2 regions of the Candidatus Enterococcus palustris genome follow, and region 2 is predicted to be linked to the other one. Evidence: predicted binding sites of a transcription regulator. Region 2 holds the regulator's gene; the other holds the start of a gene.
The links. Region 2 encodes CtsR, which represses protease genes until heat stress. Its sites were predicted from a motif close to TTGGTCAAAAAAGGTCAAANA; they were not measured.
Positions count from the first base shown of each region.

Region 1: a site for CtsR is predicted at 8,735-8,755, ahead of A5821_RS00295 (ATP-dependent Clp protease proteolytic subunit). Genes of this name have one in related genera too.

Region 1 is NZ_CP147244.1:48,501-64,774, forward strand. Features, by position in the region: gene A5821_RS00260 (sugar-binding transcriptional regulator) at 1-644, shown strand, start outside; gene deoC (deoxyribose-phosphate aldolase) at 751-1,422, shown strand; gene A5821_RS00270 (pyrimidine-nucleoside phosphorylase) at 1,458-2,759, shown strand; gene A5821_RS00275 (NAD-dependent epimerase/dehydratase family protein) at 2,859-3,827, opposite strand; gene A5821_RS00280 (AraC family transcriptional regulator) at 3,955-5,175, shown strand; gene A5821_RS00285 (hypothetical protein) at 5,312-5,476, shown strand; gene A5821_RS00290 (cation-translocating P-type ATPase) at 5,932-8,643, shown strand; gene A5821_RS00295 (ATP-dependent Clp protease proteolytic subunit) at 8,826-9,413, shown strand; gene A5821_RS00300 (hypothetical protein) at 9,561-9,995, shown strand; gene A5821_RS00305 (hypothetical protein) at 10,402-10,563, opposite strand; gene A5821_RS00310 (hypothetical protein) at 10,596-10,952, opposite strand; T-box leader at 11,102-11,360, shown strand; gene A5821_RS00315 (O-acetylhomoserine aminocarboxypropyltransferase/cysteine synthase family protein) at 11,508-12,788, shown strand; gene A5821_RS00320 (CGNR zinc finger domain-containing protein) at 12,836-13,429, opposite strand; gene A5821_RS00325 (HPP family protein) at 13,563-14,069, shown strand; gene gap (type I glyceraldehyde-3-phosphate dehydrogenase) at 14,115-15,131, shown strand; gene A5821_RS00335 (2-isopropylmalate synthase) at 15,624-16,274, shown strand, end outside.
Region 2 is NZ_CP147244.1:2,421,784-2,438,057, forward strand. Features, by position in the region: gene A5821_RS11380 (NAD(P)/FAD-dependent oxidoreductase) at 1-496, shown strand, start outside; gene A5821_RS11385 (NusG domain II-containing protein) at 605-1,027, shown strand; gene A5821_RS11390 (Gx transporter family protein) at 1,044-1,604, shown strand; gene A5821_RS11395 (polyprenyl synthetase family protein) at 1,644-2,630, shown strand; gene gor (glutathione-disulfide reductase) at 2,673-4,025, opposite strand; gene A5821_RS11405 (peptidase U32 family protein) at 4,091-5,332, opposite strand; gene A5821_RS11410 (peptidase U32 family protein) at 5,347-6,267, opposite strand; gene A5821_RS11415 (ATP-dependent Clp protease ATP-binding subunit) at 6,519-9,008, opposite strand; gene A5821_RS11420 (CtsR family transcriptional regulator) at 9,013-9,480, opposite strand; tRNA gene A5821_RS11425 (tRNA-Pro) at 9,624-9,697, opposite strand; tRNA gene A5821_RS11430 (tRNA-Arg) at 9,782-9,855, opposite strand; tRNA gene A5821_RS11435 (tRNA-Leu) at 9,866-9,951, opposite strand; tRNA gene A5821_RS11440 (tRNA-Gly) at 9,966-10,037, opposite strand; tRNA gene A5821_RS11445 (tRNA-Thr) at 10,046-10,118, opposite strand; tRNA gene A5821_RS11450 (tRNA-Leu) at 10,154-10,235, opposite strand; tRNA gene A5821_RS11455 (tRNA-Lys) at 10,248-10,320, opposite strand; tRNA gene A5821_RS11460 (tRNA-Val) at 10,327-10,399, opposite strand; rRNA gene rrf (5S ribosomal RNA) at 10,414-10,529, opposite strand; rRNA gene A5821_RS11470 (23S ribosomal RNA) at 10,626-13,537, opposite strand; rRNA gene A5821_RS11475 (16S ribosomal RNA) at 13,821-15,381, opposite strand; gene A5821_RS11480 (response regulator transcription factor) at 16,160-16,274, shown strand, end outside.

The DNA.
Region 1 (16,274 bases), 1.4 Mb from region 2:
CTGAATATCTTGAAGATACTATCAAGAGTGGTGATATCATCGGGGTTAGTTGGGGAACGACTATGCATAAGACCGTTTCTAAAATGAGTCGTCTGGATGTAAAGGGCGTTGAAGTTGTTCAACTAAAAGGCGGCATTGCTTATTTTGATGTTAATAATTACGCATTTGAAACAATCACATTATTTGCTGAAATTTTAAATACAAAAGCAAGAACGTTTCCTTTACCAGTTATTTTAGACAGTAAAGAAGCCAAAGATTTAGTTGTAGAAGATCGTCATATCAGTAAGGTTATTGAATTGGGACGGCAGGCCAATATTGCTGTATTTACCGTGGGAACGGTTCAAAGCGAATCGTTGCATTTTCGCTTAGGCTATTTTACGGAACAAGAAGAGAAATCACTTAAAGCGAATGCAGTAGGAGATATCTGTTCCAGATTCTTCAATGAAGATGGTCAAATCAGTGATGAAGAAATCAATAGTCGTACGATTGGGATTGAGCTTGAAGAGTTAAAAACCAAGGAAAAGTCGATTCTAATCGCTGGCGGAGATCGCAAAATCAAAGCAATCCATGGTGCATTAGTGGGTGGCTATGCCAATGTGCTGCTGATTGATAAATTTACCGCTTTGAAGCTTTTAAATCATTAATTATATTTGGGAACCGGAGTAGACATGTTTTTCTACTCTTTTATAAAAACTTAGTATGAACGAAATTTCAATTTAATAGAACGAAATTTCTGAAAGGGAGAGTACAATGAACGTAAACAAAATGATCGACCACACATTATTAAAACCAGAAGCAAATGAGAAAGCATTATTAACTTTGATCGAAGAGGCTAAAAAATATGAATTTGCTTCAGTGTGCGTGAATCCTTATTGGGTTGCTTTAGCAAGTAAAGAATTAGCTGGTACTTCAGTTGAGATTTGTACAGTCATTGGATTTCCTTTAGGGGCAAATACAACAGCAACAAAAGTTTTTGAGACAGAAGACGCAATCAAAAATGGTGCAACAGAAGTAGACATGGTCATTAATGTAGGTGCATTAAAATCAGGCGATGAAGATACTGTTTTAAAAGATATTGAAGCAGTTGTGAAGGCAGCCCAAGGCAAGGCATTAGTGAAAGTGATTCTTGAAAATTGTTTATTAACGGATAGAGAAATTGCGTTAGCATCAAAACTATCAGTTCAGGCAGGAGCAGATTTCGTTAAAACATCAACTGGTTTTTCAACAGGCGGAGCAACGATCAAAGATGTTGCATTGATGCGTAAAACTGTTGGTCCGGATATTGGAGTAAAAGCTTCTGGTGGTGTTCGTACAGCGGAAGATGCTAAATCAATGATTCATGCTGGAGCTTCAAGAGTAGGTGCAAGTTCAAGCGTTGCGATTGTTGATGAAGCTATCAATGATACAACAGGTGGCTATTAAAAATTTTAAACAATTGAGATCGTGAGGTACGAATTATGAGAATGGTTGATATTATTGAAAAAAAACGAAATGGCAATGAACTTAGCAAAGAAGAAATTGAATTTTTTATTGAAGGTTTAACAAACGGAACGATTCCAGATTATCAGGCAAGTGCATTCTTAATGGCTATTTATTTTCAGGACATGTCTGATGAAGAACGAGCTAATTTGACTTTAGCAATGGTTCATTCTGGTGATGTGATCGATTTATCAAATATTGACGGGATAAAAGTGGATAAACATTCTACTGGTGGTGTAGGTGATACAACAACATTAGTTTTAGCCCCGCTTGTGGCTGCACTTGATATTCCTTTTGCAAAAATGTCAGGCCGTGGCTTAGGTCACACTGGTGGTACGATCGATAAACTAGAAGCTTTTGATGGTTTCCATGTGGAATTAACGGATGATGAATTTACTGAGATGGTCAATCGCGATAAAATTTCAGTAATCGGTCAATCTGGTAATTTAACACCTGCTGATAAAAAATTATACGCGTTAAGAGACGTCACAGCTACAGTTAGTTCAATTCCACTGATTGCAAGTTCAATCATGAGTAAAAAAATTGCAGCAGGGGCAGATGCGATTGTCTTAGATGTTAAGACTGGTGCAGGTGCCTTCATGAAGACGGAAGAAGATGCAGCAGAACTTGCTTCTGCAATGGTTAGAATCGGTAATTTAGTTGGCCGAAATACGATGGCTATTATCTCTGATATGTCACAGCCGTTAGGAAATGCGATCGGTAATTCATTAGAAGTGCAAGAAGCTATCGATACTTTGCATGGTAATGGACCAGAAGATTTAACAGAACTTGTTTTAACTTTAGGGAGTCAAATGGTTGTACTTGCAGGCAAGACCGATTCTTTAACAGAAGCTAGAGAATTGCTAAAAGGTGTAATTAAAGATGGTTCAGCTTTGGTCAAATTCAAACAATTTATCAAAAATCAAGGTGGCAATCCTGAATGGGTTGACGATCCTACATTATTACCACAGGCTAATTTTGAAATCGAGGTTACTTCTGATTCAGATGGATTTGTTACAGAAATTGTCGCTGATAATATCGGGGTAGCAGCAATGAAACTGGGAGCTGGACGAGAAACAAAAGAAGATGACATTGATTTGGCAGTTGGCTTGGTTTTAAGAAAAAAAGTTGGTGATCCAGTGAAAAAAGGTGAGAGCTTAGTCACAATTTTTGCCAATCAAGAAGATATTGCTGATGTTGCAACTATGATCAAGGAGAATATCCACATTGGTTTAGAGGTTCCAGAAAGCAAATTGATTTACCGCGAAATTCACAAGTAGTCTAAAAGATTAAAAAATAAAAAGCGCTGTTACAAAAAAAATAGACTGAGCTATAACTTTTTGAGTTATGCTCCAGTCTATTTTTTTATAATCAATTAATTATTCAACACATTTTTTCAAGGTCTCTTTAATGGAAGCAACGACATCATCATGTTTGATATTTAAAATAGGAAAGGTATCATTTGGATCTAAATATAAATCATATTCTTGCATCATCGCTGATTTTGTTGAATGAATCCCATGTTCCAAACCAGCTTTGCCTGCTTCAGCATCAATACCTTCGTAAATATCTTTAACATCATTATAAGAAACGACCGGAACTGTTGTATCTTGTCCTAAAGCTTCTACCATCAATTGATAAAATTCTTGGTATTTCATATTAGTATCACCAATTGCATATGTGCTGCGATGTGTTCCGTTTTCCATAGCACCAACAGCTGCTTGCGCTACTTGTTCTACTGTTACCATTGCAGTCCCACCTTTAAGTGCAGGGAAAATGGCTTGCCCTTTGATTTGATCTGTAAACATTTTCCATAACGGTTCACGACCAGGCATAGTACCAAAAATATAAGGCAGACGTAAAGAAGTTACAGTCATACTACCGTCGCCTTCAGCGAACGCAACTTGTTCTTGAAGTAAGCGCATCATTGGGTAACCTTCTAGTTTTAAGTTAGTTTCAGGTAAACGCTCAGCAAATTCTGAAAAGTAAGAACCAAAGACAACAAAATTCTTTACACCCGCTTCTTTAGCTAAATAGGCCAAACGTTGAGTAGGTAAGACGTTCGCTTCATAGAAAAATTTAGAAGCAGGACTTTTTGGAACAACACGTTCGTCTGCACCAGCGGCATAAATAAAACCTTCACAACCCTTAAGCATCTCCAACACTGTTTCATCTGTCATATCATTGATATTTCCTAAAGTTACAGAGACATCGCTAGAAAATAAATCTTCTGCGGGCATCGGTGGTAAAGAAATCGTTGCTACCTCATAGCCTTTTTTCAATAATTCTTCCGTAGTATAATACCCTAAAAAACCAGTTCCACCTAACACAAAAACTTTTTTACTCATGAGTAAAACCTCCTGAATTAATTTGTGATATGAATCACATGTACAATTATAGTATAATCGTAATGAACTAAAAATACTGGACATCACAATTATAAATCTTATCCTAATTGAACGAAGGAGTGAAAAAATGCAAACAAGTCTTCCATATACCGGAACTAGTTACTATGGTTTTGAATTAAATAAAGCCGATTTTATTGTAAAAAGTGAATCCTACCAAACTGAAACGGCTAAGATGAGTAGAATGACCGTTCAATTTTTCTTTATAAAAAGCGGTTCAGGAAAGATCCAAATCAATAATCAAGAATACTTAGTAAGAAAAGGCAGTGTGCTTTGGCTTTTTTCATATCATGTTTATCAGTTTGTTGAAATTTATGAAGAAATCCAAGTAATCACTTTCGACCTTTCTTTAAATGTACTAATGTTATCTTCCCTAACAACCCGCTCGGTGGATCAACATATGAATTTTTTTGAGTACTGGGATACACCTGCTCTTGACTGTGAGGAAAAAGATTTTTACTATTTACGAACGATTTTTACCCATGCTCTTAAAGAGTATGAACAACAAGAGCGACTCTATGATCTATCATTGCTTGCTGATTTGTATCAAGTGATCGTTTGGTTTGAAAGAACTGCAAGGTACCATTGGAATCGTGAAAAACCAATTCGTGAGATGAGTTCAAAAATATTATTGTATCTTCATTTTCATTATAGAGAAGACTTGTCACTCAATGAAGTAGCAGATAAATTTAAAAGCACATCTCAAACGATCAATCGAGGGTTAAAAAAACTAACAGGGAAAACATTTGTAGAAAATCTGGTTGAGGTTCGCATCAACAATGCTTTAGCAATGTTAAAATTTGAAGAGCTGGATGTAGCATTCATTGCTGATTTTGTTGGTTATCGATCCGTACCTAGCTTTAACAAACAATTTAAGGCGATGACAGGTTATTCACCTACAGAAGTCAAAAAAATCCGCTCAACTGATAAGAAGCTAAATTCCTTTCGTTTCCAAAACAGTTTACCTTTTGAGATTTATAATTACATTCATCAACACTACAGTGAAGCAATATCGCTTCAAACGGCAGCAAAATATTTTTATTCTAGCCCAACTAAAATTGATCAAATTGTTTTAAATGAGTTTTCAATGACCTTTAATGCTTTGGTAGAATATAATCGGATGTTATTTGCTCGTTCTCTTTTGCTCAGTTCCTCTAGAAAGATTAGCGAAATAGCGGAAGCTTGCGGTTATCAATCTATTCGTACGTTTAACCGAAATTTTTTAGCTTTTTGGGGAAATACGCCAAGAAAATATAAAGAGTTATTGATGAAGAAAAAGAAGCTAGGATGAGACCAAAAAATGAAAGAGAGATTTAGTAGAGAAAAGATAACGGCCAATCCTCTTTCTATTGACAGAACATAGCAGTGGGAGTAGGATGGTGGTGCAAAGCAACTAATAGTTTCCTTTTGAAAAGGGGTGAGTGATTATGGAAAAATTGAAAACAATGGTAATCAGTCTTCTTGGACTAGTTGGTGCTATCAGTTTGTTTGGAGGAGGAGTCCTTTGTGCATCTCTGTTTATTCTTTTATTTATATTGTCGGTTGTATTGGAAGCTATCACAAGCCACAGTAAGAAAACTTCATCTATTTAACGATCAAGTCATTTTACCCTGATTGGTCAGTAATACTGAATAGTCAGGGGCTTTTCCTGTTTAAACGCAATTAATATGAGCTACTTCATTATGAATCATCTAAGTCTTTTCAAACTAAACAGAAATTTTTCTGAAAATCAATACGATTTCATTTGAAAAACACTAAAAGAACAGGTATAATTAATTCAGCAATAATTATTGGTGAAAGACTTGTCCGTAGCCATTTTATTATTTCATGAGGGAGTAACTGGCGGCATCAGCTGCGACAACATCACCAACTCCGAAAGAAATTTCTGGTGTTGTCTTAAACGGTGAGACTTATGTATGTTCTATTTAGCATACAGAGGTCTATTTTTTTTCGTTTTGCTACGAACCAATAAGTTCAAAAACGTGTTCGTTTCGCTATAATGAAGTAAAATAGATTTAAGTAGCTGCAAATTATAAGGAGGAAGAACATGTCAGAAGAGAAAAAGGTTCAATTATCTGAAGCGTTTTACACGCAATCAGATGAAGAGGTCTTACAAAAGTTTGATACGACAGTTGAAGGATTGTCCGATCAAGAAGCCAAAAAAAGGTTAGAGAGTTATGGCGCCAATGCGTTAGATGAGGGTAAAAAGAAATCGATCGTTGTCAAATTCTTTGAACAATTCAAAGATTTCATGATCATCGTATTATTATTTGCCGCTGTAATTTCAGCAGTCTTCTCAGGAGACTTTGTTGATTCTATCATCATTTTACTTGTGGTGATCTTAAACGCCATCTTCGGTGTGATCCAAGAAGCCAAAGCCGAACAAGCAATTGAAGCTTTGAAAGAAATGTCTTCACCAAATGCAAATATTCGTCGTGATGGTCACGTAATTACAGTGAAAAGTGACGAGTTAGTACCAGGAGATATCGTTTTATTAGAAGCTGGAGATGTTGTGCCGGCAGATTTACGTTTGTTAGAAGCCGCTAGTCTTAAAATTGAAGAAGCAGCTTTGACAGGTGAATCTGTTCCAGTTGAAAAAGAAGCAATCGTTTTAGAAGGAACGTCTGATGACATCGGTATCGGTGATCGGATCAATATGGCTTATTCAAACAGTAACGTTACTTATGGCCGAGGAATCGGTGTGGTTGTCGGTACAGGAATGAATACAGAAGTCGGTAAAATCGCTGGTATGTTAGCCAACGAAAAAGAAACAGAAACACCATTAAAACAAAACTTAAACCAATTAGGTAAGATGTTGACGATTGCAATCTTAGTGATTGCCGCTGTTATGTTCGTTGTGGGCATGATGAACGGTCGTACATGGATCGATATGTTATTAACATCGATTTCATTAGCTGTTGCAGCGATTCCAGAAGGATTGCCAGCTATCGTTACAATTATTTTAGCATTAGGAACACAAAAGATGGCGAAGAAAAATGCTATCGTTCGTAAATTACCAGCAGTTGAAACATTAGGTAGTACAGATATTATCTGTTCTGATAAAACAGGTACACTAACATTGAACCAAATGACAGTTGAAGCACTTTACACAGACAATGAAGTAAAACCTGCAACAGCTGAAGTTCAGTTAGACAACATGGCATTAAAAATCATGAACTATACAAATGATACAAAAATCGCGCAAGATGGTTCATTGATCGGTGATCCAACAGAAACAGCACTTGTGCAATATGGTTTAGATCATGAGTTCAACGTAATTGAAAAAGTTGCGGCTGAACCTCGTGTTGCTGAAATTCCATTTGATTCAGACCGTAAATTAATGACAACTGTTCACCAATTAGCAGATGGTAAATTCTTAGTCGCTGTAAAAGGTGCACCAGATGAATTACTAAAACGTTGTAAGGAAGTTTTATTAAACGGTCAAACACCAGCAATGGATGACAAACAACGTCAAGAAATTTTAACGACCAACACAAAATTAGCCAAACAAGCATTACGTGTTTTAGGGATGGCTTACAAAATCGTTGATGCAGTTCCAGCTGAAATGGATTCTGATTTAGTTGAAAAAGACCTAGTATTCGCAGGGCTTGTCGGCATGATCGATCCAGAGCGTAAAGAAGCAGCGGAAGCTGTTAAAGTGGCAAAAGAAGCGGGCATTCGTCCAATCATGATCACAGGTGACCACAGAGATACAGCAGAAGCAATCGCAGCTCGTCTTGGTATTATTAAAGAGGGCGATGATGATGCCGTAATCACAGGTGCAGAACTAAACGAATTATCTGACGAAGCATTTGCTAAAGTCGTTGAACATTATTCCGTTTATGCACGTGTTTCTCCAGAACATAAAGTACGTATCGTTAAAGCATGGCAGCAAGAAGGTAAAGTTGTAGCCATGACAGGTGACGGTGTCAATGATGCCCCAGCTCTGAAAGCAGCCGATATCGGTATTGGAATGGGGATCACTGGTACAGAAGTATCAAAAGGTGCCTCTGATATGGTTTTAGCGGATGATAACTTCTCAACAATTATCGTAGCGGTTGAAGAAGGGCGTAAAGTCTTCTCAAATATCCAAAAAACGATTCAATACCTACTTTCTGCCAACCTTGGGGAAGTATTAACACTATTTATCGCAACAATGCTAGCTTGGGATACCTTACTACCTGTTCACTTATTGTGGATCAACTTAGTAACCGATACCTTCCCTGCAATTGCATTAGGTGTAGAACCTGCTGAACGTGATGTGATGAGCCATGCTCCACGTGGAAAGAAATCAAACTTCTTCTCTGGTGGTGTCTTGAGCAGTGTGATTTATCAAGGGATTACACAAGGTGCCTTGACTCTGATCGTGTACAAAATGGCGATCGAATTCCCAGCTCACACAGCAGCCAATATGCCAAACTTATCTGCACAAGCCTTGTATGATCTACAACATGGTGATGCGTTGACAATGGCATTTGCAACATTAGGATTGATTCAATTGTTCCACGCATTTAACGTGAAGTCTATTTACCAATCAATCTTTAAAGTTGGCTTGTTTAGAAACAAATCATTTAACTGGGCTATTTTAGTATCGTTCCTATTACTAGCAGCAACGATCTTAATTCCAGGATTCAATGACTTGTTTAGTGTAACGTCCCTAGACGCTTACCAATGGGCCATCGTTGCTGGAACATCATTTGCGATTATTCCAATCGTTGAGATCGTAAAATTTATTCAACGTAAAATGGGCAAGAGCTAAATTAAATAAGCCTGAAGTAGGAATGTATCTGATGAAGATACATTCCTACTTTTTTGTTATAGTAAAATAGCTTACAAAAAATTAATTTTTTAAGGTCAAAACAAGTCAAAAAAGTGGACAAATTCTCAGATTGCGGTATTATTAATATAGATATTTAGCTTTAAACTATGGAGGTTACAGATATGAACTATTTAGATGAAAATGAAGAAACAGAAGAAAAACAACAACCTAATGCGTTTATGAAAAAACTTTTTGAAGAACGAACAATTTTGATCTACGGTGAAATCAATCAAGATTTAGCTCGAGAAGTGACTTCTCAATTATTGCTACTTGCAGCAATGGGAGATGAACCAATCAAGATTTTCATTAATAGCCAAGGCGGACACGTTGAAGCTGGTGATACGATTCATGATATGATCAAATTTGTAAAACCAGAAGTGATCGTAATTGGAACAGGATGGGTCGCAAGTGCGGGTATTACGATTTATTTAGCTGCTGATGCGAAGAACAGATATAGCTTGCCAAATACACGCTATATGATTCATCAACCAGCTGGTGGCGTCCAAGGTCAAAGTACAGAGATTCAGATTGAAGCCAAAGAAATCATCCGCATGCGTGAACGTGTCAACCGCTTGATTGCTGAAGCAACAGGTCAAACATACGAAAAAATCGCAAAAGATACAGATCGTAATTTCTGGATGTCAGCTGACGAAGCCAAAGATTATGGTATGATTTCTAAAATCATCAAAACAAGTGATGAAATTAAATAAAGCACTAAAAAACTGCAGACAACAAAATGTTTGCAGTTTTTTTCTCTTAAAAATTAGTAGAAAAATATTCTTTTCCAGATTCCTCTTGTCATCTACCTATGAAAAAGTGTAAAATTGAGTGATTACTAAAAGAAAGTAGGAAAGACAGTGAAACCAAATTTAGGCTATTATGTTCAAAACATCAATGATATTGTAAAAGAAACAGAAGAAGTCGGCGAAAAAATGAACGAATATTATGAAGAAGTGCGTACAGCGATCGATGAAGGAAAAGCAACTGAATTAGCACCAGAAAGAATTGCTGAAATTCAACGTATTTTCCAAGATGGAACAAAAGAATATACAATCATGTTGGAAAAAGTGACTAAATTACGTCCCCCAGCACGCGTGATGGGTATTCATAAAAAATTTGAACGTTCATACATCGAATATCTGGCTGGATGCAACGAGATGATTTTATCTTTAGATCCTGAAAAAGGCATAGATATCGATCTTTTCAATAATTCAGAAGAAAAACAAGATAAAGCAACTGATGATATTTCATTTGCAATCACACGAATGAGTAATCTTTTGTTGAAAAAATAAAAAAATAAACGAAAAAATGACAAAAAATAGTGATATTTAATTTCATTTTAATGTTATTTTTAGTAGACAAAGGAAAAAATGTGTTGTATTATATATTCATACCAACAACAACCTTTTTATTTTTCATTTTACTCTTATTGAGTAATACTCCTTTTCCATCGGCCTTTTCAGCCGGTGGTTTTTTTATTTTTGTTTTTCGGACTATTTATTATTTCATTAATATATGTTTATTTTTTGTATTTTAAAATATAGAGAGTTATTTTATACATATTGGATTGATTCTGAAATTTTAGATTTTATTTTAATTAATAAAAAAATCAGATTACTTGGGAAAATAGAAAAGTCTAAAGTAAAAGCAATTAAGCTTTACTTTAGACTTAAAAAATCCAACTACAATTCATTTGCATTAATTCTCTACATTACGAACATAATCATCAAAATACTGAACTAGGTCAGCTTTGATTTTTTGGTATTCAGCTTCTGTGTACTCACGCTCTTCGATTGTTCCATTAAAAAATGGAATTTCCAACTCTTCGCGCAAGCGGTCTACGACTTCGCTTTGATCCATTTGGGCACCTTCTTTACCTGTTGTCTACTCTATTATAAAACATTAAAATCATTCGTCAACTGCTCAAAAGAATCTTTCATAGCCGTTAACTTATTATAAAGTAGGATACTATTGTCTTCTTCAAGGAGAAAGACTTGTTTTAATTCAAAATAGAATTCTTCAAAGGCTTTAAAAAAAGGGTGAACCTCTGAGGCAGTCAATTCACTGTTACTGTAGTAAAAGACACGTACGCTGTGATAATAAGTAAATACCTCGTTGATATTCAAAAGAATACGTGTATCCTCAGGACGCGGGCGGCTAGTGACTAAATCATACAATGTTAAACTTTTCGTGTGAATCTCAGATAGATAAGATAAAAGTAATTCTACTTTTTCATTATTCGTTGACATTAAATCGACCTCCAATTTCTCTAATTATAATAAAAAATAGAAAGAAAGAGAAATAGGACACTCAAATACAAATAAATATTTAGAAAAAATGGAAATGAAAGAAAAAAGTTGACAAAAAAATGAGAATGTTCTAATATTGGTTTTAATAAAAAAACTCATTGAAAAGAAGAGTACACAAGCAGACATTAGAATCTAGCTGATTCATTTCATTCAGCTAGAAGTAGAGAGCTTTCGTTTGGTGCAAGAAAGTAATGATCCCTTGTCGAAAATGATCTTGGAGAGGAAAAATCATTTTGATTTTTACGGCAGCTACCGTTAACCAAGCACCAAATCAAGAAGAAATTCGGCGTTTGGATCGAGATGGAACTAAATTCCAATAAAGGTGGTACCGCGACAGTCGCCCTTTACTAGCATATTGCTAGTAGGGGGCGGCTTTTTTAGTTCCTTTTTAATGAGAATAATAGAAAGAGGTGGTCATTATGCAAGAAGGTGACATGTGCATCAGTAAAGTAAACAAGATAAACAGAATAAAACATAGAAAAGGAATGAAGCATAATGACAAACTCTAACTATCAATTCGAAACAATCCAAATCCACGGTGGGCACACACCGGATAAAGAAACAAATTCAAGAGCTGTTCCGATTTATCAAACAACTTCTTATACATTTGACGATACGCAAGATGCGGCTGAAAAATTTGCGCTATCTAAAGCTGGAAATATCTATACTAGGATCACAAATCCTACAACTGCAGTTTTGGAAGATCGTTTGAACGAGTTAGAAGGTGGCGTTGGAGCGGTTGCAGTAGCTTCTGGAACGGCTGCTGTTACTTATGCGATTCAGAATCTTGCAAGTAGTGGTGATCATATTGTTTCGGCTTCAACGTTGTATGGTGGAACCTTTAATTTATTTGCCCATACATTGCCAGAGTTTGGTATTACAACAACTTTTGTCGATCCAGATCAATTAAGTAACTTTGAAGATGCTATCAAAGAGAACACAAAAGCGATTTTTGTAGAAACAATTGGCAATCCAATTACAAATGTTGCTGATTTAGAGGCAATTGCAGAGATTGCTCATAAACATGGACTTCCATTGATCGTTGATAATACTTTTGCAACAGCCTATTTAAATCGTCCTTTTGATTTTGGAGCAGATATCGTTGTGTATTCAGCGACAAAATTTATTGGTGGGCATGGTGTTGCTTTGGGCGGTGTCATCATTGATTCAGGCAAATTCAATTGGGCGAATGGCAAATTTCCTAAATTAGTTGATCCAGATCCAAGTTATCACGGACTTTCTTATACAAAGGACGTGGGAGCTGCAGCGTATATTACTCGTTTAAGAGTCTCTTTATTAAGAGATACAGGAGCAGCGATTTCGCCATTCAATAGTTTCTTATTGATTTTGGGTTTAGAGACATTATCTTTGCGATTAGAACGTCATGTAGAAAATGCTCTGACTGTTGCGGAATTTTTGGATAAGCACCCGAAAGTTCAATGGGTCAATTACCCAGGTTTACCTGATAATAAGTATCATCAACTTGCAGCAAAATATTTACCTAAAGGCGCAGGTTCAGTGTTTACTTTTGGTGTGAAAGGTGGAGCCGAGGCAGGGAAGAACCTGATCAATCATGTCGAACTCTTTTCACTCTTAGCCAATGTTGGGGATGCAAAGTCATTGATCATTCATCCTGCTTCAACAACACATTCTCAGTTAAGTGATGAAGAATTAAATGCTTCTGGAACTTCACCAGAATTGATTCGTTTATCAATTGGAATTGAGAATATTGATGATATTCTAAAAGATTTGGAACAGGCATTAGAAAAAATATAGTAAAAAAGGGGAACAAAACGTTTATAAGTTTTGTTCCCCTTTTTTTGTTATATCTCCTCATTTGGTGCTTGTTTTTTTCTTTTTGCAAAAGCCTCAACTTTATGACGATTTCCACAAATTTTCATTGAGCACCATTTTCTACGTCCTGTACGATCCACAAAAAGTAATACACATTCTGGATTAGTACAACGACGCAGTTTATGAATATCATCATTAGCAATAAGTTGGGCTAAATCAAGTAAGATCAATGATTCAAACGAATGATAATCAATCGTTATTGGTATGAATGATAAGGTATCATTTATAATCTCTATGCTGAAAGGATGTACTTTTGTCGTTATTTTAATTAAATCTAACAGTTCAATTTTTGTATTTTCACCAGCAATCAGCGCTGATAATTTTTCATACAGCAACTCTCTAAAAGCGATGAGTGTTGAATGGTCATCGGCTTTTTCAAAATAGGGTTTAAATAGTGATAATTGATAAGAGTAACGACTATTTTTTTTAATTTCGTGATCAAACCAGTTTGCTAAATCACTTCTTGACTCGATCAACTCAGTGATTTTTCCATTTTTTGAAATCTTTGTGTTGATGAAATCTAATATTAAACAATCAGATACATCTGGAAAATGATGAGACAAAAGACTCCCTCCTCTTTAACTAAATATGATTTTATCATAGTTCAATCATTAATGCTAATAACTAACTTATAAAAATGTTGTTGACAGGTTAGTTGTAACTAACCTATAATACGTTATAAAGGAGGTTAGTTAAATGAGGGTGTTAAAAAAAATGTTCACAACTGCACGTTCACCGCTAAAAGTAGATTTAAAAGCAGCGATTATAGGGTTTATGGGCGGTTTTATTGTCATTTTTAGTTTAATCGTTCTAACCGAGAAGACTGAATGGAGCTGGATAATGGCACCATTTGGAGCGAGTTGTGTTCTTGCTTTCGGTGTATGGGATGCACCACTTTCTCAACCAAGGAACATTATTGGTGGGCATTTTATTTCAACGTTTATAGGGTTAGCGTGTCAGACATTACTTGGCAACTCAGTGGCTTCGATTGCAGTAGCAGTTGGCTTTTCGATAATGTGTATGATGCTGACAAAAACAACGCACCCACCAGCTGGGGCAGATCCATTAGTTGTTATGATGAGCCAGACGGGTTGGAATTTTCTATTTACACCTGTGTTAATAGGTTCTGTGGTCATTGTAGTAATTGCCTTAGTTGTAAATAATCTAGATAAAAAAAGAAAATATCCAACGTTTTGGTTGTAAAATTTTTAAATCGTAATTGAACAGAAAAAAGAGAGGAATGGTAATATGACAATAAAAGTAGGAATCAATGGATTTGGACGAATTGGACGTTTGGCGTTTCGTAGAATTAAAGAGGTATCGAATCAGATTGAAGTGGTAGCGATCAATGATCTGACTAGCCCTAAAATGTTGGCTCAATTATTACAGCTTGATTCAACTCATGGAGCTTACGATGGTAAAGTTAGTGCAACAGATGATGGGATCATCGTGGATGATCAAGAAATTAAGATATACGCACAAGCAGATGCTCGTCAGTTAAATTGGGTAAAAGAGCAAGGAGTAGATATTGTTTTAGAGTGCACAGGATTTTATACCTCAGAGATAAAAGCGCAAGCACATCTCGATGCAGGAGTAAAACGTGTTCTAGTTTCGGCTCCAGCAGGAGATATGAAGACGATTGTTTATAATGTCAATGATGATACATTGACTTCAAAAGACACCATTATTTCTGCAGGATCGTGCACAACCAACTGTCTAGCATTGATGGCGCATCATCTAAATAATGAATTTGGTATCGAAGTTGGCACGATGACGACAATTCATGCTTATACGTCAACGCAGATGTTGTTAGATGGGCCAGTTAATGGTGGAGACTTGCGTGCTGCTCGTTCAGCAGCTGTCAATACGATTCCTCATTCCACTGGTGCAGCGAAAGCGATTGGGTTAGTTATTCCTGAATTAAATGGACGATTACAAGGTCATGCACAGCGAGTGCCAGTTGTAGCAGGTTCTTTGACAGAATTAGTGTCTATTTTAAAAACAAACGTTACGGCGGAACAAGTAAATGAAGTCATTCAAAAGCACACGATAGAGAACCCTTCTTTTGACTATGATGATCGGCAAATTGTTTCCAGTGATGTCATCGGTTCTACTGCGGGTTCGATTTTTGATCCTACACAAACCGAAGTGATAACAGCAGGAGATGTTCAGCTAGTTAAAACAGTTGCATGGTATGATAATGAATACGGGTTTGTCTGTCAGATGATTCGTTTGTTGGAAAAATTTGCACATTTAGAAAATTAGACGTTGACTAATCGAATAAAGAGTATGGACTGTCGTTAGTTTATGCTCTTTTTACTTGCATGTTTAAACAAATAAAATTAGACTTTCTTAAAAAAATTCTCATAAAACTATTGACTTTGATTTAAAAGTTCTGTATCTTTAACACTATAGTTTGAATTATTTAAAAATTCTGACAATAAAGGATGTTGAAGATGATGAACAAGCAGACAACGACAATTACATTCTTATTATTACTGAAGGACTCATCACACTGATTTTTAGAAACCAGCTGCAGCGCAGCTTTTTCTTATCAGAGGTTGAGAGTCCTGTTTTCGCATTGCATGAACGGGATGATAGAACATCCCATATTCGTGGGATGTTTTTTTGTTGCAAATCACAGCGATTGCTTGCAGAGCTGATGATGCGCAATACTTGGCGAACGAAGAGAGAGAAGTCTCGTTCGCTTCATTTAACCTAATCAAAAAAATGAAGATTCAGAAGGGACGTATGAACATGAACACTATCCAATTTTTTGACACCACTCTAAGAGACGGCGAACAAACACCGGGAGTAAATTTCAACACCAAAGAGAAAGTCCAAATCGCTAAACAACTAGAAAAATGGGGAATTGATACGATCGAAGCGGGATTTCCGATTGCATCTGTTGGTGATTTTGAAGCCGTCAAAGCTATCGCAGAAAGCGCTGAAAAGATGACCGTCGCAGGTTTGGCACGTTGCCAAAAAGCTGACATCGATCGCGCACATGAAGCTTTACAAAACGCCAAACATCCGCAAATCCATGTTTTTCTGGCAACAAGCCCAGTTCATATGGAGTTTAAACTAAAAATGACACCAGATGAAGTGATTGCTTCTATTAAAGAACATGTCAGTTACGCTAGAAGCAAATTTGAAAAAGTTCAATTTTCACCAGAAGATGCAACGAGAACAGAAAAGCAATTTCTACTAAAAGCTGTTCAGACAGCCATTGATGCAGGAGCTACCATCATTAATGTTCCAGATACAGTTGGCTATTCAAATCCAACGGAATACGGTGCACTATTTAAATTTCTAATCGAAAATATTCAAAGCGACCAAGAAATCATTTTCTCTTCACATTGTCACGATGATCTAGGAATGGCGACGGCCAATGCCTTAGCGGCTATC
Region 2 (16,274 bases):
CGCTTTCCCATTCCCTTGGTTACAAGAACAAGTAACGACTGGTGCTTCTGCCGCAGGTGGCGGTGCTGAGGCAACTGAAACAACAGCTAAAGCTGCTCAATTTGGTTTAAGCTATGCATATGGTGAAGAACCAATGCAAGTGTTCGATCACATGCCTAAATGGTTTGAAAGTGTTATGAAATTCATGATGCCTAACCAAGAAGTTGCTTTATTCATGCAAAAGTTCATGACAATCGTTGAGGTCTTGATTGCTTTAGCATTGATCGCTGGATTATTCACTTGGTTAAGTAGTGCCGCAACAATTGGTTTAACAATTGCCTTTTGTCTATCAGGCATGTTCTACTGGGTAAATATTTGGTTTATCTTTGTAGCCTTTGCTTTGATGAATGGCTCTGGACGTTCACTTGGTTTAGACCGCTGGGTCATCCCTTGGGTACAACGTACATTAGGTAAATGGTGGTATGGTACACCTAAATCTAGATACGTCAGTAAATAAGTACTTTTATAGCAAAAATCTAAGAGAGTTCTAGGTTTACTCCTAGAACTTTCTTTTCTCATTATGATAGAATATATTAAACTAAAAACGACAAAGGAGAGGAAAGAGTTGGATTTTAAAGAATTTATTCAAAAAAGTTATATACGTCCTTGGGATATTGTCATTATTTTACTTCTAACGATCAGTTCTTTCTTGCCCCTTGTTGTTTTTGGCATACAAAACACGGCACAAGATGATGCCACAAAACAGGCAGTACTAAAAGTAGATGGTGAAGTCATCAAGGTCTTCGACTTAAAAGAAGATGGCCCTACTTATACATACAGATACGAAGCCGCTGATGGTGATTACAATGTGATTGAAGTTAGTGGAGATAAAATCCGTATGGCAGAAACAAATTGCGGAGATCAAATTTGCGTACAACGAGGCTGGATATCTAAAGCAGGAGAAACACCGATTGCGTGTTTGCCCCATAATTTATTCATCACAGTTGAAGCTTCTGACGGGAGTGAGGATGGCAGTTTGATATACTAAACATTGCCAACATTTTATGAGTAAATTACAAAAAAACATCTATATTTCCATGTTAGTCGCTCAGGGTGTGATCATTGGTTTGATTGAAAATATGATTCCTTATCCCTTTGCTTTCGCCCCTGGGGCAAAGCTTGGACTGGCTAACTTGATTACGATCATTGCTATTTTCACAATGCGAAAAAGAGACAGTTTCTTTTTAGTTTGCATGCGTCTAATTTTGACGACCTTACTTGGTGGAACGATCTCGACCTTCTTTTACAGCGCTAGTGGCGCTCTACTTAGTTATTTTGGTATGTTGCTCATCATGCAATTAGGACCAAAACGTGTTAGCATTATCGGTATTAGTGCTGCGGGTGGATTTTTGCATAACGTTGGGCAGCTATTGACCACTTGTTTCTTCGCGCAATCGTGGGCTCCGATGCTTTATCTACCGTTTCTTTCATTTATCGGCTTATTATCTGGGATTGCCATAGGTATTGCGGCCAACTACTTACTTCGCCATGTTCAAACCTTACGGCAATTTCAATTGAATTACGAATCAACAACCAAGCATAAATGGAGTCAATATTTCCAATAACATCTTAGTCTGATCGAGTACAATCAAAGGAGTCATTTTATGAACATTCACCCAATGTGGAAAAAATATCCTGAACTAGCAAAAGAATTAAATAGCACACTAAAGCTGATGGAAAATAGTGTTAATTTGAAAAACAAAGAAGTCGAAAACGCGGTTATGTCGATGATTCATTCTGGTGGAAAATTGCTTCGACCAGCTTATCAACTTCTATTTTCTCAATTTGGAGAAAATAGAGAGTCGAAAAAAACAGTTGCTCTTGCTGCTGCGATTGAATTACTGCATACTGCAACATTGATTCATGATGATATTGTAGATGATGCAGATATAAGACGCGGCTTACCAACTATTCGGTCTCAATTTGGTAATAGCACAGCCGTTTACGCTGGTGATTATCTATTTGTCAGTTGTTTCAAATTGTTGGCTGACTACTCTTCTTCTTTAAAGAGCATCCAGTTAAATTCCCGAAGCATGGAAAAAATACTAAGCGGTGAATTAGGGCAAATGGACAATCGCTATAACCTTGAAATGACGATCGATCAATACCTTGAAAACATTTCTGGTAAAACTGCTGAGCTATTTTCACTAAGTTGTTTTGTTGGGGCTTACGAAAGTGGAACTTCGGAACGATTTGCTAAAAATTGCGGAAAGATCGGAGAAAACATTGGTATTGCTTTTCAAATTATTGATGACGTTTTAGACTATACGCAAAGTCCTGAACAAATTGGTAAACCTGTGTTGGAAGATGTCCGTCAAGGTGTTTATTCGCTTCCTTTACTATACGCTTTGGAAGAAGGAAAAGAAGTTTTACTTCCCTATCTAGAAAAAGGGGAAGTATTAACTGATGCTGAAACCAATAAAATCTACGAACTGGTTCATTCATTTGACGGTGTTGCTAAGGCACAAAAACTTGCAGAAAAATATACACAACAAGCATTAAAAGGCATCACTAAGTTACCTGATACATCAGCTGATGCTAGGGGTAAACTCTTAACTATTACACAAGCAATTCTTGCAAGAACAAATTAAGAGAAAAAGGACAAGACGATTTTTTCCGCCTTGTCCTTTTCCTTATCTCATCGTTACAAATTCTTCTGAACCTGTTGGGTGAATTGCGACTGTATTATCAAAATCTTTTTTCGTCGCCCCCATTTTAATAGCTACTGCAAAACCTTGCAGCATTTCATCCACACCTAAACCTATTCCGTGCAACCCAACGATTTTTTCCTCTTCACCCACACAAACTAGTTTCATATCACATTTTTGGCGATACTCTCCTAGCGCAAAATACATCGGCGTAAAAGTGGATTGATAGATTTTGATATTTTCATCACCGTATTTTTCTTCTGCCTCGATTTCAGTTAAACCAACTGTCGCAATCGGTGGATGAGTAAAGACAACGGTCGGAATTGTTTCATAATCTAAGTATTCATTTTCTTTCCCATTAAACAAACGTTCTGATAATCTTCTTCCTGCCGCAATAGCAACAGGTGTTAAATCGATTTTACCAATGACATCTCCAACGGCATATACACCTGATTGGGTCGTATTTTGGAATTTGTCGACTTTTATATAGCCTTTATCTGTCAACTCAATATGTGTATTCTCTAAACCTAGCGTATCTGTATTCGGTTGACGTCCTGTACCAAATACAATGCTATCAGCTGTGATTTTAGTCCCATTTTCAAAGGTAATCATCAATTCTCCAGATTCAAACTTCTCAATTGAACGAGGTGTTGAATGAGGATAAATATGCATCCCATCTTCAAGATAGTGCTCAACCACTTTTTCAGAAAGCATCTCATCGAATTCCCGCAACGGACGCTCTTTTCTAAATGCCCAATGCGTTTCCGCACCCAAACCATGGATCGTTCCAGCAAGTTCAGCGGCTATATAACCCGCTCCCACAAACACTACTCGTTTTGGCAGTTCTTCTAAGGCAAAAAAACCATTAGAATCTATTGCATATTCTTCACCAGGAATCCCTAACTTTTTAGGACGACCGCCAGTGGCAATCAAGATATTGGGCGCTGTATATGTTTCATCCCCCGCTTTGATTGTATGATCATCAACAAATGTTGCATATTCAGATAAAACTTCTACTTTATTACTATCTAATCCACGATGATACGCCGCATGTAAATTATCAATGTAGGCTTCACGATTTTGAACAAGCTTTTTAAAGCTGAAATCTTTTACATCTACGTCAAAACCATATCCTTCTGTATCACGCTTCATCATTTCCATCATTGAACTTGCTTGCCACATCACTTTTTTAGGTACACAACCAACATTGACGCATGTTCCGCCGATGTCACCTGCTTCGATTAATAAAACCTTAGCACCATACATACCTGCGCGATTAGCAGAAGCAATTCCGCCGCTTCCACCGCCAATTACGATATAATCATATTGTTTTGCCATTGTTTACCTATCCTCTCTGCAATGAAAGGGACAAGCCGTAACAGCCAATCCCTCACTTAATTTATTTATTTCTTCTTACGAATCATATCGCCAACTGCTACTGGTTCTACGACCGGCATCGTTAAAATCATCATTGGATTTGGTGCTCGATCGATCGACTCGTTCTCTTCATTATACATAACTTCTACCGTTTGATGGAAGTGATTGAACCCAGGACCATAAAATTCAATTTCATCGCCGACACTGAAATGGTTTCTCTGACGAATCGTTGCAACTTTTGTCTCAGCATCATATGCCATGACTTCTCCAATAAATTTATATTGAGGAATCTTGCGGCGTTCTCCGAATAATTGTTCTTCATCAGTCGGTACATGATAATAAAACCCAGTTGAAAGTTCTCTTTGAGCAACTTTCCAAAGCTCATCGATCCATTCTTGTTTACATTCATAATTTTCCGGATCTTCCATATAAGTATCCACTGCTTTTTTATACACATTCGCTACAGTCGATACGTAGTGGATTGATTTCATACGGCCTTCGATTTTAAAACTATCTACACCATTTTGAATCAGTTCAGGAATATGTTGGATCATCGCCATATCCACCGCACTCATTGAAAATTCTTCTTCCACTTCACCTTTATCGGTTAAACTTGTACGCTCAGCACCAAAAGGCATGTCATAAAGCTCATATTTCCAACGGCAAGATTGAGAACAGCCACCGCGGTTTGCATCACGCATAGACATATGATTAGACAACGTACATCTACCTGAATAAGAAATACACATCGCTCCATGAATAAACGCTTCAATCTCAACATCCGTATTTTTACGAATTTCAGCTACTTCATCCATAGATACTTCACGCGCCAAAACAACCCGTTCCAGTCCTTCATTTTTCCAAAACTCTAATGTTTCATAATTCGTCGCTGAAGCTTGTGTGGACAAGTGGATTGGCAAGCCTGGTGCTTCCGCTGCACAAATTTCAATCAAGGCTGGATCAGATACGATTACTGCAGAAATACCGACATCACGTATTTCTCTAAAAAAGTCTCCTGCTCCTTCTTGGTTTCCTTCATGAGTAACCATATTTGCTGCCACATAAACTTTTGCACCATGTTCGTTAGCGAATGCTACGCCTTCGATCATATCTTCTTTTGTAAAATTACCTGCTCGGCTGCGTAAACCATAAGCATTTCCGCCAATGTATACCGCATCTGCACCGTAATGAATAGCTGTTTTTAGTTTTTCTAGCGTCCCTGCTGGTGCTAAGACCTCAGGACGCTTCAATGTTCGTTCGTTTGTCATGTGTTTTTTTCTCCTTATTTTATCTCGTCTGGATCCAAATCAAAGAATCCGATATCTAAACCACGATTTTCTGGGTGAAGCACTTCGATTTGTTCAATTGCTTTACAAGCCTGCTCGCTCGACCAAAGACCCGCTTCGATTTTTTCTTTCGCATTTACAAATACCTTAGCAACTTCTACAAAATTTTCTCCCGGAGCATAAATCCCATCAAGTTTCCACTTTGTGTAATTATGTTCATGAAGTTTGTCCAATTCACCAACTAGATTTACATCATTGTCCGCAAAAATATGAGTGCCATGGCTATCTTCATAAATCGAATAGTGCGTTTCTTCTTTTTTAGGTTCCGATATAAACAAACCTCGTTCTTTGCTGGCAGACTCATCATTTTTAGTGAAATTATAGTAATTTTGTAGTAAAGGGCGTTTGGATTGATGGATACATGTGGCACCATATACAAGAACTTCAGCTGGAACCATCAAGTTTTCCTTCATCGCTTTCATCTCTTCAAAAGGAACTTCACGAGCCAAGACCGCGCCAACCGATCCACGCTTCGCCCAGAAATTGATCTGACGAGAACTAGTTACTAATGTTTCTCCATCATAAATGTAGGGAATATCGATTCCATCTCGTTGCATCACAAACACAACTCCAGGATCACCGACCGTTACCTGATCTACGTTTATTTCTTTTAAAAATGTTAAATATTCTGGAACCTTTTTCATCTTTTCTGGATGCATAATCCCATTTAACGCTACAGTTACTTTTTTACCAGTATTGTGCGCTTTTTCAGTGATGATTCGCTGTTCCTCACGAGAAAACGATGTTGGTAATCGTAAACCAAACATCTCCTCCCCAATGTATAAAGTGTCTACCCCGACTGCTAACAATGCCTCCGCTTGTTCGACAGATTCAGCAGTCGCAATAAGTTCAATCATTTTATATCCTCCTTTAAAAGCTGAACAAGTGTCCATTTTTCGAATAAATTATTTAAAAAGTTATGTTTTTTACTTTTTCCAACAGTCTTCTAACAACTGTTTTATAGTAGCATAGGTTCACAAACTTTCCAATAGTCTCTCTTTATTTTAATGTACATTTTTCACAAATTCAATGTTGCAATTTGCTTTTCTTAAAGAAAAAAACTGTGCAAAACAGATTCGTTTTGCACAGCGAATTAAAGATTTTTTTGTTAAATTGTTTGTAAAACTTGTTCGGGTTTAGGTGATTTAACATTCAATGTTATTTTCCCTTTGCTTGCACCAATGGTTACCTTGTCTCCAAGATGGATTTGACCAGAAAGCAATGCTTCACTTAGTCGATCCTCCACCTCTTTTTGTAGTGCTCTACGAATTGGTCGTGCCCCATATTCTGGATCAAAACCAACTTTTCCGATGACTTCAATAGCAGCTGCCGTGATCTTCACATTGACATCTTGTTCTCTTAAGCGTTGAACAATTGATTTACTCATGATTTTCACTATTTCGTGAATTTCTTCTTGATCCAATGAACGGAAAACAACTGTTTCATCCACACGATTCAAAAACTCTGGACGAAATGCTTTCTTTAATTCTTCCATGATTCGTTTTTGCATCGCACCGTAATCTTTAGTTAGATCTTGTACATTGAAACCAACATTTTTTTCATCACGAATCGCTGTTGCACCAATATTTGATGTCATGATCAAAATCGTATTTCTAAAGTCAACTTTACGTCCTTTAGAATCTGTCAAATGACCATCGTCTAATACCTGTAATAGAATATTAAAGACATCTGGATGAGCCTTTTCTACTTCATCTAATAAAATGACAGAGTATGGCTTTTGACGGATTTTTTCAGTTAATTGACCGCCTTCTTCATAGCCCACATAACCTGGAGGTGAACCAATCAAACGGCTAGTACTGTATTTTTCCATAAATTCAGACATATCCACACGAACCAGAGCATCTTCACTACCGAACATTGTTTCAGCTAAGGTTTTTGCCAGTTCTGTTTTACCGACACCTGTTGGACCTAAGAACATAAATGAACCGATCGGTCTATTTGGGTCTTTCAACCCACTACGGGCTCTACGAATAGCGCGTGATACAGCTTGGACCGCTTCATCTTGACCAACTACTCGATGATGTAGGATACTTTCTAGTTCAAGTAAACGTTCACTTTCTTTTTTCTCCAGCTGTTGCAACGGCACACCCGTCCATTGTGACACAACATTAGCAACATCTTGCTCTGTCACGCGATTTGCATACCCAGAAGCCTCTTTTTGCTCTAATAATAAAATGTTTTCTAATTTACGAGCCAGTTTTTTTTCTTTTTGGCGTAGTCTTGCCGCACTTTCAAAGGATTGTGACTGGATTGCTTCTTCTTTCTCTTGAACTAAGCGAGCAATCTCCATACGTAAGTTATTGATTTCCGAAGGTTCATCTGCCAAGTCTAAACGAACTTTAGCTGAAGACTCATCCATCAAATCGATTGCTTTATCTGGTAATTGACGAGAATTAATGTAACGTACGGATAGTTGAACCGCCGCATGCAACGCATCATCCGTGATTTCTACGCCATGATGTTCTTCATATCGTGAACGCAAACCTTTTAAAATCTCTTCTGCTTCTTCTGGTGTCGGTTCGTCGACTTGTACACGAGCAAAACGGCGTTCCAAAGCAGAATCTTTTTCTATATATTTCTGGTATTCATCTAATGTTGTTGCTCCAATTGTTTGTAGTTCCCCTCTTGCAAGGGCTGGTTTTAAAATATTCGATGCATCAATAGCACCTTCCGCACCACCTGCACCGATCAAGGTGTGCAATTCATCGATAAATAAAATTACTTCGCCATCTTGATAAATTTCATCAATGACTTTTTTTAATCGATCTTCAAATTCACCACGATACTTAGTCCCAGCAACTAACGCTCCCATATCCAACATCATCAAGCGTTTTTCTAACATATCTTCTGGTACTTCGCCATTCACGATTTTTTGTGCTAATCCTTCAGCAATTGCTGTTTTACCAACACCTGGCTCACCGACTAAAACAGGATTATTCTTTGTACGACGACTTAGAATTTGAATCAATCGTCTAACCTCTTGTGAACGTCCAACTACAGGATCAAGATTATTTTCACGTGCTAATTTCGTTAAATCACGTGCTAATGAGTCTAAAGTCGGTGTTCCTTTTGGTGCTGCTTTTTGAGCTTGATTATTTCGGCGACGTCCTACATTGCCGCTCATTTGTGGATCAGTAATACCTATTTTTTTCATTAATAACTGACGCATTTTGGATAAACTTAAACCTAAATTCAATAAAATACGTGAAGCTAATATATCTTCATCTCTTAATAAACCTAGTAAAATATGTTCAGTTCCAATATTTGGTGCCCCTAAACGTTTCGCTTCATCTCCGGCGTACGCAAAGATTTGTTTCGCGCGAGGAGAATAGGGTAAATAAGCACCTTTAGGATAACCTTTAACTGTTCCATAGCCAGTTAAGTGTTCAATTTCTTCACGGATATCATTTTTATCAGCATTCAACTGACGCAAAGATTTTCCAGCAATGCCATTAGGCTCTAAAACTAAAGCCAATAATAAATGTTCTGAGCCCACGGATTGATGCCTAAAATACTTTGCTTCTTCTTGTGCAATGGCTAGTACTGCCTTGGCACTTTCTGTAAATAATTCGTCCATACTATCATTCCTCCTCGTAACTCAAACGTTCTAAAAATGAATGCATCAATTGAGCACGTAAATAATCTTCATTTGATCCTGCTTTGCCTAAAACCTGTTTCCCAAGAACAGACAACATCAGATTTCCTTCTCTTTTGGTAATCACTTCTTCTTCATACAACTTTTGTATAAAAATCAGTGCATCCTTTTCTGAAAGTCCATTTCCCGTAAACTGGGCAATTTGTTTTAATAATTGATCACTATCAGAAATTTGGACTTTGGCGATCCTAATATAACCACCGCCACCACGCTTACTCTCGACAGAATAACCTCGTTGGATCGTAAAACGCGTATTGATCACATAATTAATCTGGGAGGGAACACAATTGAATAAATGAGCCATTTCAGCTCTACGAATCTCAATCTTACTACTTTCTTCAAGAATTTTTTTTAAATATGCTTCTATTAAATCTGAAGTATTTTGATTACTCATCACACTCATCCTTTTCCCTTGACTAATACTGACCTTAATTATACATAACTTTAAGTGTTTAATAAAGGAGAATGCCTAATTTGATAAGAAAAGATAAACAAGTAAACAAAAAAAGAACAGAGAAGACCACTCTGTTCATCAAATCGGGAAGACAGGATTCGAACCTGCGACCCCTTGGTCCCAAACCAAGTGCTCTACCAAGCTGAGCTACTTCCCGTAGCTATAATAATAAAAAAAGACTAAACGCTTAAAAGGAACTAAGTTTCTCTACCTTCTAATTCGTAGTCAAACATTCAAAGTATGCACCCAAAGGGAGTCGAACCCCTAACCTCTTGATTCGTAGTCAAGCACTCTATCCAGTTGAGCTATGGGTGCTACATTTCTATGCCGAGGACCGGAATCGAACCGGTACGGTGATCACTCACCGCAGGATTTTAAGTCCTGTGCGTCTGCCAGTTCCGCCACCCCGGCGAAAGAACAAGCAAAGCGGAAAACGGGGTTCGAACCCGCGACCCCCACCTTGGCAAGGTGGTGCTCTACCACTGAGCTATTTCCGCAGTCTGGATGCCGGCTAAAGGATTTGAACCCTCGACCCTCTGATTACAAATCAGATGCTCTACCAACTGAGCTAAGCCGGCGTTATAATCGCCTAGTATTAAAACGAGACTAAAAATGCGGGTGAAGGGACTTGAACCCCCACGCCGTAAGGCGCTAGATCCTAAATCTAGTGCGTCTGCCAATTCCGCCACACCCGCAAAATATTTCTATGAGCCGTGCAGGGCTCGAACCTGCGACCCTCTGATTAAAAGTCAGATGCTCTACCAACTGAGCTAACGGCTCAAAAAATGGAGGTTGACGGGATCGAACCGCCGACCCCCTGCTTGTAAGGCAGGTGCTCTCCCAGCTGAGCTAAACCTCCAAGACAACACTTTAGCGTGGCGACGTCCTACTCTCACAAAGGGAAACCCTTCACTACAATCGGCGCTAAGAAGCTTAACTTCTGTGTTCGGCATGGGAACAGGTGTATCCTTCTCGCTATCGCCACCACACTGGGTGTTGTTACTATTAAGTTGAGTGATTATTCACTCAAAACTGGATTGAAGTAGTAATCAAACATTCCGAAAAAACTTTTTTATTTCGTTTCTTTGGTTAAGTCCTCGACCGATTAGTATTGGTCCGCTCCGTACATCACTGCACTTCCACTTCCAACCTATCTACCTGATCATCTCTCAGGGGTCTTACTTTCTTAAAGAAATGGGAAATCTCATCTTGAGGTGGGCTTCACACTTAGATGCTTTCAGCGTTTATCCCTTCCCTACATAGCTACCCAGCAATGCCCTTGGCAGAACAACTGGTACACCAGCGGTAAGTCCATCCCGGTCCTCTCGTACTAAGGACAGCTCCTCTCAAATTTCCAACGCCCGCGACGGATAGGGACCGAACTGTCTCACGACGTTCTGAACCCAGCTCGCGTGCCGCTTTAATGGGCGAACAGCCCAACCCTTGGGACCGACTACAGCCCCAGGATGCGACGAGCCGACATCGAGGTGCCAAACCTCCCCGTCGATGTGGACTCTTGGGGGAGATAAGCCTGTTATCCCCAGGGTAGCTTTTATCCGTTGAGCGATGGCCCTTCCATGCGGAACCACCGGATCACTAAGCCCGACTTTCGTCCCTGCTCGACTTGTAAGTCTCGCAGTCAAGCTCCCTTCTGCCTTTACACTCTGCGAATGATTTCCAACCATTCTGAGGGAACCTTTGGGCGCCTCCGTTACTCTTTAGGAGGCGACCGCCCCAGTCAAACTGCCCACCTGACACTGTCTCCCACCACGATAAGTGGTGCGGGTTAGAGGGTTCATAACACAAGGGTAGTATCCCACCAGCGCCTCCACCGAAACTAGCGTTCCGGGTTCATCGGCTCCTACCTATCCTGTACATGTGGTACAAACACTCAATATCAAGCTACAGTAAAGCTCCATGGGGTCTTTCCGTCCTGTCGCGGGTAACCTGCATCTTCACAGGTACTAAAATTTCACCGAGTCTCTCGTTGAGACAGTGCCCAAATCGTTACGCCTTTCGTGCGGGTCGGAACTTACCCGACAAGGAATTTCGCTACCTTAGGACCGTTATAGTTACGGCCGCCGTTTACTGGGGCTTCAATTCTGAGCTTCGCCGAAGCTAACCCATCCTCTTAACCTTCCAGCACCGGGCAGGCGTCAGCCCCTATACTTCATCTTTCGATTTTGCAGAGACCTGTGTTTTTGATAAACAGTCGCTTGGGCCTATTCACTGCGGCTGACCGAAGTCAGCACCCCTTCTCCCGAAGTTACGGGGTCATTTTGCCGAGTTCCTTAACGAGAGTTCGCTCGCTCACCTTAGGATACTCTCCTCGACTACCTGTGTCGGTTTACGGTACGGGCAGTTGTTTTCTCACTAGAAGCTTTTCTTGACAGTGTGACATCAGGAACTTCGGTACTATTATTTCCCTCCCCATCACAGCTTGTCCGTATAGAGTAAAGCATTTGACTCTACTCAAGACTTACTGCTTGGACATGCACTTCCAGTCGCATGCATTCCTTAGCCTCCTGCGTCCCTCCATTGCTCAAACAAAAACAACTGGTACAGGAATATCAACCTGTTGTCCATCGCCTACGCCTATCGGCCTCGGCTTAGGTCCCGACTAACCCTGGGCGGACGAGCCTTCCCCAGGAAACCTTAGTCATACGGTGGACGGGATTCTCACCCGTCTTTCGCTACTCATACCGGCATTCTCACTTCTAAGCGCTCCAGCCGTCCTCACGATCGACCTTCAACGCCCTTAGAACGCTCTCCTACCATCACACCAGAGGTGTGATCCACAGCTTCGGTAATATGTTTAGCCCCGGTACATTTTCGGCGCAGGGTCACTCGACTAGTGAGCTATTACGCACTCTTTAAATGGTGGCTGCTTCTGAGCCAACATCCTAGTTGTCTGTGCAACCCCACATCCTTTTCCACTTAACATATATTTTGGGACCTTAGCTGGTGGTCTGGGCTGTTTCCCTTTCGACTACGGATCTTATCACTCGCAGTCTGACTGCCGAATATGAATGAATGGCATTCGGAGTTTATCTGAATTCGGTAACCCGAGATGGGCCCCTAGTCCAAACAGTGCTCTACCTCCATCATTCTTAACTTCGACGCTAGCCCTAAAGCTATTTCGGAGAGAACCAGCTATCTCCAAGTTCGTTTGGAATTTCTCCGCTACCCACAGCTCATCCCCGCACTTTTCAACGTACGTGGGTTCGGTCCTCCAGTGCGTTTTACCACACCTTCAACCTGGCCATGGGTAGATCACATGGTTTCGGGTCTACGACTACATACTCATTCGCCCTATTCAGACTCGCTTTCGCTGCGGCTCCGGCTCTTCACCTTAACCTCGCATGCAATCGTAACTCGCCGGTTCATTCTACAAAAGGCACGCCATTACCCATTAACGGGCTTTGACTTGTTGTAGGCACACGGTTTCAGGATCTATTTCACTCCCCTTCCGGGGTGCTTTTCACCTTTCCCTCACGGTACTGGTTCACTATCGGTCATTAGGGAGTATTTAGCCTTGCGGGATGGTCCCCGCGGATTCCGACGGAATTTCTCGTGTTCCGCCGTACTCAGGATCCTCCTAGGTGTTGCCAACATTTCGTCTACGGGGCTATTACCCACTTTGGCGAACCTTTCCAGGTTCTTCGACTATCTTGACAGACTACCACAACGGAGTCCTACAACCCCAACAAGCAAGCTTGTTGGTTTGGGCTCTTCCCGTTTCGCTCGCCGCTACTCAGGGAATCGAATTTTCTTTCTCTTCCTGCAGGTACTAAGATGTTTCAGTTCTCTGCGTCTACCTCTAACCAGCTATGTATTCACTGGCAAGTAACATCCTATAAAAGATGTTGGGTTTCCCCATTCGGAAATCTCTGGATCATAGCTCACTTACAGCTCCCCAAAGCATATCGGTGTTAGTCCCGTCCTTCATCGGCTCCTAATGCCAAGGCATCCACCGTGCGCCCTTATTCACTTAACCTTATGACCTTACGGTCAGTTTGTTTGGTTCGTTTCTCTAGCGATAGAGGCGTCACCAATAAAATAAGCATTCGAACTATTTTAATTAAAAAACTCATTCAACGCGGTGTTCTCGGTTTGTTTTGATTACTTTTTTACTTCAATATCCAGTTTTCAATGAACAATTCGTTTGAGAGAAATCATATAAAAAAGAAAATCAAGCGATTCGCTTTTTTTATAAGAGTAAACCTCTCAAAACTGAACAAAGTGTCGACGAATGTGTAAGTTTCCGTAATATTCCTTAGAAAGGAGGTGATCCAGCCGCACCTTCCGATACGGCTACCTTGTTACGACTTCACCCCAATCATCTATCCCACCTTAGGCGGCTGGCTCCACAAGGGTTACCTCACCGACTTCGGGTGTTACAAACTTTCGTGGTGTGACGGGCGGTGTGTACAAGGCCCGGGAACGTATTCACCGCGGCGTGCTGATCCGCGATTACTAGCGATTCCGGCTTCATGTAGGCGAGTTGCAGCCTACAATCCGAACTGAGAGAAGCTTTAAGAGATTTGCATGACCTCGCGGCCTAGCGACTCGTTGTACTTCCCATTGTAGCACGTGTGTAGCCCAGGTCATAAGGGGCATGATGATTTGACGTCATCCCCACCTTCCTCCGGTTTGTCACCGGCAGTCTCGCTAGAGTGCCCAACTGAATGATGGCAACTAACAATAAGGGTTGCGCTCGTTGCGGGACTTAACCCAACATCTCACGACACGAGCTGACGACAACCATGCACCACCTGTCACTTTGTCCCCGAAGGGAAAGCTCTATCTCTAGAGTGGTCAAAGGATGTCAAGACCTGGTAAGGTTCTTCGCGTTGCTTCGAATTAAACCACATGCTCCACCGCTTGTGCGGGCCCCCGTCAATTCCTTTGAGTTTCAACCTTGCGGTCGTACTCCCCAGGCGGAGTGCTTAATGCGTTAGCTGCAGCACTGAAGGGCGGAAACCCTCCAACACTTAGCACTCATCGTTTACGGCGTGGACTACCAGGGTATCTAATCCTGTTTGCTCCCCACGCTTTCGAGCCTCAGCGTCAGTTACAGACCAGAGAGTCGCCTTCGCCACTGGTGTTCCTCCATATATCTACGCATTTCACCGCTACACATGGAATTCCACTCTCCTCTTCTGCACTCAAGTCTCCCAGTTTCCAATGACCCTCCCCGGTTGAGCCGGGGGCTTTCACATCAGACTTAAGAAACCGCCTGCGCTCGCTTTACGCCCAATAAATCCGGACAACGCTTGCCACCTACGTATTACCGCGGCTGCTGGCACGTAGTTAGCCGTGGCTTTCTGGTTAGATACCGTCAAGGTAAGAGCAGTTACTCTCCTACTTGTTCTTCTCTAACAACAGAGTTTTACGATCCGAAAACCTTCTTCACTCACGCGGCGTTGCTCGGTCAGACTTTCGTCCATTGCCGAAGATTCCCTACTGCTGCCTCCCGTAGGAGTCTGGGCCGTGTCTCAGTCCCAGTGTGGCCGATCACCCTCTCAGGTCGGCTATGCATCATGGCCTTGGTGAGCCGTTACCTCACCAACTAGCTAATGCACCGCGGGTCCATCCATCAGTGACACCCGAAAGCGTCTTTCAAATCAACACCATGCGGTGTCGACTGTTATGCGGTATTAGCACCTGTTTCCAAGTGTTATCCCCCTCTGATGGGTAGGTTACCCACGTGTTACTCACCCGTCCGCCACTCCTCTTTTCAAATGAGTGCAAGCACTCGGTAGAAAAGAAGCGTTCGACTTGCATGTATTAGGCACGCCGCCAGCGTTCGTCCTGAGCCAGGATCAAACTCTCATAATAAAAGTTGAACACAATCCGAAGATTGTTAAGCTCATTTGTTTGCTAGCATATTGCTTCGCTTTGTTAAAAATTGTTGTTTGTTTTTACCGTTGTAAAAACAACCTACACATTTGGTTCGTCTTACTTTGTTCAGTTTTCAAAGGTCTACTGTGTTACCTCGCAGCAACTTTTATATCATATCAAATCTTCGATTTGATGTCAACACTTTTTTTAAAAAAGTTTCAAAGTTTTTTCTGCTTGATGTTATCGAATGTTTCGCGACAACTTCATTAGTTTATCAGGTTGCTTGTTATTTGTCAACAACTTTTTTCCTGATTTTTCAAGTTTTTTTAAAACCTGAAATGTTATTCTATTTTTCGTTCAGCTGTCTTTGTTTCTTGCGACAACTTCACTAGTTTATCAGGTTAATCATTGTTTGTCAACAAGTTTTTCACCTGATTTCCAAAGTTTTTTTCAAACTTGGATTGTTATATTATTCCTATCGTTCGGCGTGTTTCATCGGTGCCTTGCGACAAGATATAATATACCAAGATTATACGCTTAGGTCAACTAAAATTTGCACTTTTTTCAAACTTTTTTTCGTTACCGATTGTTTTATTACTTTTGTTCTTTATTGTTCGTTTTTGACCCTAAAAACGATCTTTTTTAGCCTGTTTCTTAATTTTTTGTAACATATTCTAAATTTACCGTAACTTCTCTTTGTTTTTGTCCTTTTTTCTGTTTTTTTGTTAGAATGTAGGAGAAGAATTCTACTATATATATGGAGGAAATGAATGATATGAAAATTTTAGTTGCAGATGATGATAAAGAAATTGTAGAACTGCTGAGTATTTATATTCACAATGAAGGTTATGAAGTGGTCAAAGCATATGATGGGAAAGAAGCCTTGTCTA